3 regions of the Colwellia sp. MB3u-4 genome follow, and region 1 is predicted to be linked to each of the others. Evidence: predicted binding sites of a transcription regulator. Region 1 holds the regulator's gene; each other region holds the start of a gene.

Evidence for each region. The regulator sigma-54, encoded in region 1, starts transcription at its own class of promoters, with help from an activator protein. The targets are predictions, from matches to a motif close to GTTGGCACGNNNNTNGNNT.
Region 2: the regulator sigma-54 is predicted to act here: its motif matches at 1,487-1,505, upstream of H4J61_RS04750 (entericidin A/B family lipoprotein).
Region 3: the regulator sigma-54 is predicted to act here: its motif matches at 1,161-1,179, upstream of H4J61_RS14220 (FlgO family outer membrane protein).

What each region holds. Positions count from the first base shown of each region.
Region 1 is NZ_JACGVE010000068.1:22,569-25,856, forward strand. It holds gene rapZ (RNase adapter RapZ) at 1-325, opposite strand, end outside; gene ptsN (PTS IIA-like nitrogen regulatory protein PtsN) at 332-790, opposite strand; gene hpf (ribosome hibernation promoting factor) at 820-1,107, opposite strand; gene H4J61_RS03830 (RNA polymerase factor sigma-54) at 1,144-2,649, opposite strand; gene lptB (LPS export ABC transporter ATP-binding protein) at 2,701-3,288, opposite strand, start outside.
Region 2 is NZ_JACGVE010000069.1:10,656-13,943, reverse strand. It holds gene H4J61_RS04760 (SapC family protein) at 1-404, opposite strand, end outside; gene H4J61_RS04755 (hypothetical protein) at 597-908, shown strand; gene H4J61_RS04750 (entericidin A/B family lipoprotein) at 1,769-1,918, shown strand; gene katG (catalase/peroxidase HPI) at 2,192-3,288, shown strand, end outside.
Region 3 is NZ_JACGVE010000087.1:24,558-27,845, forward strand. It holds gene H4J61_RS14215 (flagella assembly protein FlgT) at 1-810, opposite strand, end outside; gene H4J61_RS14220 (FlgO family outer membrane protein) at 1,242-1,886, shown strand; gene H4J61_RS14225 (LPP20 family lipoprotein) at 1,915-2,379, shown strand; gene H4J61_RS14230 (flagella synthesis protein FlgN) at 2,489-2,920, opposite strand; gene flgM (flagellar biosynthesis anti-sigma factor FlgM) at 2,947-3,261, opposite strand.

The DNA of each region.
Region 1 (3,288 bases):
TTTGCTTGATCAACGGATGTAAACGTCGCGTTTCACTGAACCGGCGAATAAGGTCACTATCATCAGCATCTAAATACAGTATGCTCAATTCTACTGCATTGGGCAGGTATTCAATAATTTCGGGTACGTCGTTAGGATCGGCTGGCAGGTTACGAACATCGAGACTTACGGCAACATTTTCATAATCATTAATCACCGTATGGGTAAGTGCGGGTAACAAGTTGACAGGGATATTATCAACACAATAATAACCTAAATCCTCTAAAACACGCAGTGCAACACTTTTCCCTGAGCCTGAACGGCCACTTACAATAATTAATTTCATCCGTGTTTAACTCGCTTGTTGTATTAACTGAAACAGTTCTTGATTACTTTGGCATTTACGCACTTGCTTGCAAAATTGCTTGTTACGAAAAATTTTTGCGATACTTTGCAGCGTACTCAAGTGGCTCTGGCATTCTTCTTCAGGAACAAATAAGGCGATAAAAATATCAACGGGACGATGATCAACAGCGTCAAAATTAATCGCTTGTTCTGTGGTAATAACCACGGCAATAGGTTTCGTAGGCGTAGCATTTTCTAAACGGCCATGAGGTATAGCAATGCCATTACCTATGCCCGTTGAGCCCAATCTTTCACGCTTAACTAAACTTTCTAAAAGCTGAAAAGTATCATGGCTGTCGAGTTTATCGGCGGCCAAGCGACTTAAATATTCTAATATACGTTTTTTACTGGCACCCGGTGCTGCACAAATAGTGCAGTCCGGGGTTAAGATGTCTTGCAACTTCATAAACTTCTAAGACCTATAGCGAAATGGCGCTAATGTTTGTTGATTTTGCCTTTATATTTCAAGATTTGGCGATCTAGCTTGTCAATTAATGCATCAATCGATGCATACATGTCACTATGTTGTGCCTTAGCATGAACTTCAGTGCCACTTAAGTGCACCGTTGATTCGGCAATCTGATTCTGTTTTTCTACCGTTAATACTACATGTACATTATTGATATGATCAAAGTGACGCTCTAGTTTTTCAAACTTGCCATTGACATAATCACGTAATGAATCGGTAACATCGACATGGTGTCCAGTAAGATTAATTTGCATATATTTCAATCCTCTTTATTGGCTGAATAAAACTGCCTACAATAGGCTTTTACGTTGATTTGATGGCGGTATAGAAAGTGACTCTCGATATTTGGCAATGGTACGCCTTGCCACTTGTATACCTTGTTCTGCTAAAATATCTGCCATTTTACTGTCGCTGAGTGGTTTTGCAGGTACTTCGGCAGCCACTAGCTTTTTAATTAATTCACGAATAGCCGTTGATGAACATTCGCCGCCGTTTTCAGTACTTACGTGGCTAGAAAAAAAGTACTTAAGCTCAAAAATCCCTCTAGGTGTGTGCATATATTTTTGCGTGGTCACACGAGAAATGGTTGATTCATGCATATCTACGGCTTCGGCAATATCGTTCAATACCATAGGGCGCATTGACTCAGGTCCGTGTTCAAAAAAGCCTTGTTGGCGTTGCACAATACAATTTGAAACCTTTAAAAGTGTTTCGTTACGGCTTTCTAAGCTTTTAATAAACCATTTTGCTTCTTGCAAGTTAGAGCGAATAAATTGATTATCAGTAGATGACTTCATTGAACGAGACATAGCGGCGTATTGCTGATTAACCGATAGTTTAGGGGCAGTGTCAGGATTGAGCTCTACTGTCCAGCGGCCGTTTTTCTTTTCAACAGACACGTCTGGGATAACATATTGTTCTTCACTTTTGATGACGCTATCACCTGGACGGGGATCTAAGCTTTGTATTAGGCGAATAACTTCGCGTAATTGCTCTTCTTTCAAGCGTAATTTACGCATCAATTGACGATAATCGCGATTACCGAGCAAGTCAATATACTCGCTGACAGCGATTTTGCTTTCCGCTAACCAAGGGGTATCTTTAGCAAATTGATTGAGCTGAATACGCAAGCACTCTGGAATTGAACGGGCAGCAACACCAATGGGGTCAAATACGTTAATACGCTTTAACACCACTTCAATTTCATCAAGTTCTACACCATCAATACCGACACTCTCTAAGATCTCTTCGGCTGAAACGGTTAAATAACCTGCTTCATCTATGGCTTCAATAATGGCAATGGCAATGGTTCTATCAGTGTCAGTAAAGGGCGTTAGTTCCATTTGCCAAATTAGATGGTCTTGTAATGAGTCTTTCGTTTCACCTTGATAAGTATAATCTTCTGAGGCATGACCAACACCGCCACTACTAACACCAGCACTGAAGTTATCATCCCATGTGCTATCGCTGTTGAGTTCTTCGGGGATGTCTGTTTTTGCTAAACCTTCAGAGGAGCTAATTTCGTCTATCGAGGGAGTGGAGTCTTCGCTGCCATCAGAGGATGCTGCTGAGTTTTCGCCTACCGTTACCGAATATCCTGCTTCTAAATGGTCAGGGGTACTTTCTGAATTGTTATCGTGCGTTTCGTCAACTTCAAGCAAAGGATTACTTTCAAGTGCTTCTTGAATCTCTAGTTGAAGATCCAAAGTTGATAATTGCAACAGTTTGATCGCCTGCTGCAATTGCGGGGTCATCGTTAACTGTTGTCCGATACGGAGTTGCAGAGTAGGACGCATTTACGTTTTCTTTTCCCTATTCAAATTCATTAATTCAATTGGTTTTATTCACTATAGCGTGAATTGTTCACCAAGGTATACATCTCTTACATGTTGATTTGCAAGAATTTGCTTTGAATTACCTTCAGCGATAAGTTCGCCATGACTAACGATGTAGGCATGCTCACAAACATCAAGTGTTTCTCGCACATTGTGATCTGTGATCAATATACCTATGCCACGATCTTTTAAGTGTAGGATAATTTTTTTTATATCACCTACTGAAATCGGGTCAACACCGGCAAAGGGTTCATCCAGTAATATAAATTTAGGATCTGCAGCTAATGCCCGGGCTATTTCAACTCGTCGGCGCTCACCGCCAGATAAACTCATGCCTAAGTTATCTTTTATATGGCCTATGTTGAACTCTTCTAATAAATGTTCAAGTTTTTCTTGTCGGTCAACATCACTAAGTGATTTACGTGTTTGTAAAATGGCCATGATGTTGTCATGTACCGATAACTTACGAAAAATAGAGGCTTCTTGTGGTAAATAACCGATACCTTTTCTCGCGCGCTCGTGCATCGGCAGTAAGGTTATATCTTCATCATTTAAGACAATTGAGCCACTGTCGTTCTTTACCAAGCCAACAATCATATA
Region 2 (3,288 bases), on a different contig from region 1:
AACTCAGTGTCTTTGCCTTCAGCATCAAATAATTCATGGTCTTTATCTTCACCAACAAACTTGCTGTCTAAATCAACACAAGCCGTTAATGTTTTCTCTTTTTCTGGGTCTAAACCTAAAGAAAAAGGTGCCATTGAAATACTTTGCGGAACATAAACTGCATTCCAAGAGTCTTCTTTATAATATAAGTTTTCATTCGCTTCTAAACCTAGCATTACCACACTACGGTAGCGCTCTGTACCTTGATCTTTAACAAGTACAATAGGGTAGCTGGTTGCTGCTTGAGAATACTCAGGAGCGGTGATTGGTGCAATATGTTGATTAGATACATTTGATAAATCGCGCTTGGCAGCGATTTTAATTTTCTGATGAGTTTCTTTTTTAATCGGAGTAATGTTAGCCATGAATAAGTTCTCTTTTTACTGCGTATTTTAAGCGTTGTCGTTTTTGACACTTCTTCGTTGCTATTAGTTATGGAGACACCTAATAACGCTTTCAATGGTATAATCAAAATTAGCTGGAGTTAATTTTGATTACACTTAAGCTTCTCCATAAAAATAATCAATTAAAACCATTTAAAAACAGTACGTTAATCTATGAAAATCATCAAATACCTTTGTGCTACGGCATTTATTATTAGTCCAGTTATCTGGGCTTTGCCGAAAATAACCGTCACCTTTGGCGAATCTTCTAATGGTTTTAGCCAAGTAAAAATTAAAAACGAAACCGAAGAGTCCTTAGCTTGCTTTGTCGCCATTGATGGCTATAAAGCTAAATTTCGGCTACGCATGAGATCGACCTCTCGCTGGATAACCACGACAGACACACGCTATACCTACCGAGACTTTAGTACTTGGTGTGATTATCTAGAGGTTTATCCTAACTATAAAGCTTATCAAGCGTATTAAGCTTTACTATTTAAAACGCTTAGTTAATAGCATAACTAACAACATAATCATAAAAAACTAGCTTATACATCACAGCTTGAATCATGCCTTACTGACGAGCATTTAATCTGGTGATATAAGCTTTAGTCTGTCTTAATCACTTTTAACATACGCACAAGGGTTCACTTTTAGTTACTCGCATCAAAATCTCTCACAACGCCTTTTAATCAAGGGCTAATCAACACTCAAAAAAATACAAATGATAATAACTATCGGTTGTAAGTGATTGTACTATTGACAAAAAATAAACTTCTCTTGATAAACACTAGGTTTACCACACGAAACTAAACTTCAATACCATTATGGCTGCTGCTATTTCTGCTGACACTTTTACCATATAAGCAGACGACAACTTATAGCTTTACGCAAAAAGTACTGATACCCGACCAGCAGGCAGTCAAGTTCGCCGATACCATTTGTTTGGATAAAATGCTGGTGATCACTACACATTTCACGATATTCGTCCTGAAATCGAATACGGCGTAACTGATAAATTAACCATGGCAGCAAAAGCAATTAATTGTGTGCACGACTACAATGTTGGCTCAGAAGCTGAAGGAGCGCCAATAAGCTTTTTATCCCCTGATTATTAAAATAGTGGACTATGGTGCTAAATATGGCAATATTCTTAGTAGCATTATGAACTTAAATATTGTGATATAAGTAATGATAAGGTTACTAACGACACGGGCTTTAGCGACTCAATTAAAAGTAAATGCATTGAGTTGCGCCATACTCTAATGACCATGAAATGACACCTAACAGGATATTCTCTGTATCGCGATACAGAGAATATCCTAATAACCTAAAAGGAACAGAAAATGACAGCTAAAACATACTACCCAAAGATTAAATCAATATTAACGGTATTATTACTAAGTAGTGCCTTAGGTGCTTGTGCCACCATTGATGGTGCAGGTAAAGATCTCGAAAAAGCGGGTGAAGCCATTCAAAATGCTGCTAAAGGCTAAAATAACACTGAATATAGCGACTTAGCTCTTCTAGTAACGTCACTTGAAAATACGTATTTAGCCATCATATAAAATGTAGAAACATCACATTTTAACTGAAATTTTTGGCTGTTAATGTAGGTCTATCTAACTGAATTTCAATATGTAATAAAATATTTGTAATATTGGCGCTTTAAACAGTTTGCTTGTAATTTGACATGACCACGCTGAGTAATGATGCCAAATTGGCTGATAACTTAGATATATCTATCACTGCACGAAAGGGAACAAAATATGAATGACGATAAAACAACATCTGCTGGAAAATGTCCTGTAATGCACGGTGGTGCTACAGAAAGTTCGATGACAAATATGACATGGTGGCCTAAGTCGCTAAACCTCGACATCCTTCATCAACATGATAATAAAACCAATCCTATGGGCACGAATTTCAATTATCGGGATACGGTTAAAGATCTCGACATTGCCGCGCTCAACAAAGATATGCACGCATTAATGACTGACAGTCAAGACTGGTGGCCCGCAGATTGGGGACATTATGGCGGTTTAATGATCCGTATGACTTGGCATTCAGCCGGTACCTATCGTATTGCTGATGGACGAGGTGGTGCCGCTACCGGTAATCAACGTTTTACCCCGATTAATTCTTGGCCCGACAACGCAAATTTAGATAAAGCACGACGTCTACTTTGGCCAATCAAAAAGAAATACGGTAACCAACTTAGCTGGGCAGATTTAATTGCTTACGCCGGCACTATTGCCTATGAATCTATGGGGTTGAAAACCTTTGGTTTCGCCTTTGGCCGTGAAGACATTTGGCATCCAGAAAAAGACATCTACTGGGGTGCTGAAAAAGAGTGGCTTGCACCTAGTGGCAGCGAAAATAGCCGTTATTCTGGTGAGCGCGATTTAGAAAACCCGTTGGCTGCAGTAATGATGGGATTAATCTACGTTAACCCTGAAGGTGTAGACGGCAAATCTGACCCATTAAAAACCGCTCATGATATGCGTGTTACCTTTGAACGTATGGCGATGAATGATGAAGAAACCGTTGCCCTAACCGCCGGAGGTCATACGGTGGGGAAATGTCACGGTAATGGCGACGCCTCAATACTTGGCAGAGAACCAGCAGCTGCCGATATTTCAGAGCAAGGCACAGGTTGGAACAATAAAACTAAGCGTGGTATTGGGCGCGATACCGTAACCAGTGGTATTGAAGGTGCATGGACCACTCATCCTACACAGTGGGATCATGGTTATTTCTCTATGCTACTTAACCATGATTGGGCGCTGAAAAAGAGCCCCGCTGGCGCTACGCAGTGGCAACCCGTGAACATTAAAGAAGAAGATAAACCGGTTGATGTTGAAGA
Region 3 (3,288 bases), on a different contig from region 1:
ATGGCTAGTAACGTCAACTTGTTTGCGCTTATCGAATTGCCAAGGGGCAGAGCTTTGATAGTGTTTAGCCAAAACTCTTTCACCTGTGGTACCGTCGTGAATATAAAGGGCAAGATTAAATTGGCGTTGATAGACGTTTTTTTGCCAAAACTGCCAGTTATTATTTTCGTCATTGGCGAGAGAAAGATCTTGGATCTCTGAAAACAGAACATACTGGCTATCTGTCATGTTGGCTAATGACATGGTTAAGTTTTTTAAACTTTGGCTTTGCAAGCTTTGGTTATAACGTGAAAATTCTGTTTTAGTTTGCAAGGCGAGTTTAGTCTCCAAATAAATACCTTGCTGCTGTATTTTATTAGCGAGTTGTTGGATTAAGGTGCTATCAATAGCGTAGATGTTACCAATATTAGCTTGTTCACGGTGTAGTATATTACTGCGGGTTAACAGCATGGATTTTTTATAATCAGCCGCGAAGCACTTTTTTTCTTGTGGAAAAATATCAGCCCGAATGGTGACAGTGACCAAGTCGTCGCTATAGTGTTCACTGACCAACTCTAATGAATTCACACTGCCACTGGCACGAATGCTAATTTCGTCTTGGGTGAGTAAACCATTAACCACTTGTTGAACACTTGACACTGAAGCACCGGCAACCAGTAAGGCTTTTTTCAACGCGTTGTGCATGGCTTGTGTTTTTGCTGTTTTGTTATCAGCATTTACTATGCTCGCCACACCTTGCGATACATACCATTGTCCGACACTAGCGCTACTATATATAGCACAGCAAAGGCAAAATAAACTTAAGCGCATAAAGGTCTCTTTTAATAGGGAATCAATCTCTGTTTTTAAATATGCAGGTTTTGTGCCTATTTCAAAGAAAAGTTCAACTCAAGATAAGTAAAGCGGCCCAATAAGCTAGTTTCATCGGTATTAGGTTTCTGATAGAGATGCAGCCGTAGGGTTTTACCAGGCATTAAAAATCCTATATGGTTTGGCAAAAGCTGGCGCTTGGATAAAAAGGGGTCTTGAAAGTGATAAAGCATCAGTGCTGAAAAAAAGGTGACAATAGGCAGAACAATAAGGCATAAAACTATGCCCGCTAATCTGCGAGTATAGTTTAATCTACCCTGCTTTAGGCCAAGTTGAGGTGAAATAAAAATATTGGCGCGGATCATGCTTTAATATTTTTATTAATTATTTTCATTAATTTTATGACATTAGCATTAATTGAGGAGAGCTCAATGAAAAATTGGCTTATAGCAATAATAATACCGACAGTGATGTCGTGTTCTGTGACAACCAAGGACGATTTTTATCGATCTTCTTATGCCGATAAACAAGAAATTGACAGCTTTAAGTTACCTCGTCATGCGATAAATGACGTGGTGAAAGGCCTTGCGTATCAAATGCTGGAAAGCAGCACCTTTGTTACGCCTAAAACGCCAATCGCTGTTGCATCATTTGTCGATTTAAAAAATTTAGAATCAACTAACTCGTTAGGCAATCAACTGTCAGAAAGTTTTATCCATGAAATGCAACGACATGGCTTGGTTGTTATTGATTTTAAAACCACCGGACATATTCGTGTAACGGCCGATGGTGATTATGTTTTCAGTCGCGATTGGAAAGAATTGCCCGAACGTCAGATAATTGACTATGTTGTTACAGGCACTATGATGCAACAAGATGAAGGGGTGTTAGTCAACGCACGAATGATTGGCATGCAATCTCGAGTTGTGGTGGCAACGGCGCAGTCTTTTATTCCCGCTTGGGTTGTTGGCGATGATTTTAATCGCCATGAAAATGTTAAAATGAAAGATGGCATGATCTTGCGTGACAGTACAACACTCGCTGACGATGCACGTGCCATTGCGATACAAAAGTAATATTATCAAACAAATGTCTAAGGTCAATATGAATACTTTACGTTATGGTATCGGGATTTTTTTAAGTGCTTTAGTGTTAAGCGCCTGTTCTTCGGTGTTTGATAAACAGGTGGAATGGCAAAACGTGAAACCTGAAAAATTTCCTGTCTTAACCGCCATAGGGCAAGCACCAATTAGTTTGCAGAATTCTCAAAACAAAACCCAGCGTATGCTAATGGCAATAAAAGCTTCAAAAATTGCTGCTTATGCGGAGTTAGCTGAACAAGTTTATGGTCAAAATATTAATGGTAGCACCACCATGTCTAATTTAGTGCTTGATAATCAACAATTACAGACATCAGTACGAGGCATTATTCGTGGCGCAAAAGTCGTTAAAAGCTATCCGGTGGGTGACAGTTATACCACTGAGTTGAGTTTAGATTTTAAAGATGTTTATGAAATTTATATCGCGACATCTAACCGCAAAGAAATAAAGCATATCTCATATTACTAGCATTATTACTAGCATTATTACTAGCGTCATTGAATTGCGCTGTATTTTAGTACCATTAAAAAAACCAGCTATTGCTGGTTTTTTTGTAGATAACCTAACACATATAAAGCTAAGCTTTTATACCTAAGCTACTGAGTCCGCCTGAGGTTTTTCCTTTACTATTATAGGTCATGGATGACTTGTTATGATTCTCTAGTAATGAGGTCTTCATGCGTTCTACAGATAATTGTGATTGCTGAATGATCAGGCCATTAATTTGATTCTGTTTTTTACAGCGCACTAAAATGGCTTCGATATCTGATAGTAGGCTGGTGAACTTGCCCGCTAGTTTTTCTTGTTTGAATTCAAAACTTTGACCAATGGCATTGTCAATTCTCTGAATCGCCAAAAGCAGGTCGTTTTTGTCTGCGGTAAGCTGAATAAGTGCATCAGGGTTTTGCTGTTGCAGTACATCTTTCTCAGTGTCTAATAACGTCTCTAATTGCGTTAATTGCGATAATTGTTGAGAAACCAATTGTTGCGGTGTTAGTTTTTCAGACACTTAATGTACTCCATTTTAGTAACACGTTAGCCAAGTTTAAATTCAAAATTGGCGATACTTGCTGCTAGCTTTTCTGGATTTATTTTATAATCGCCAGAGGCAATAGCACTCTTTAATTCAGCAATTTTTTTCTCATTGACTACAGGAGAATCAGCGGCTTGTTTCTGCAGCTCATTCATTTGTTTTGCTTGCGGGGTAATAGATACCGAATCACGCGTTGCCAATTTAGCTTGTTGCGAGGCATTGCTACTTTCGCTAACTTGCTGTTTGGTCTGAACTTGCTGTTCAAGTTTTTGTTTTACTTGATTGGTGTTATTCAAGTTGTTGATATTAATAGCCATTATTGTATCCTACTTACAACAGTTATT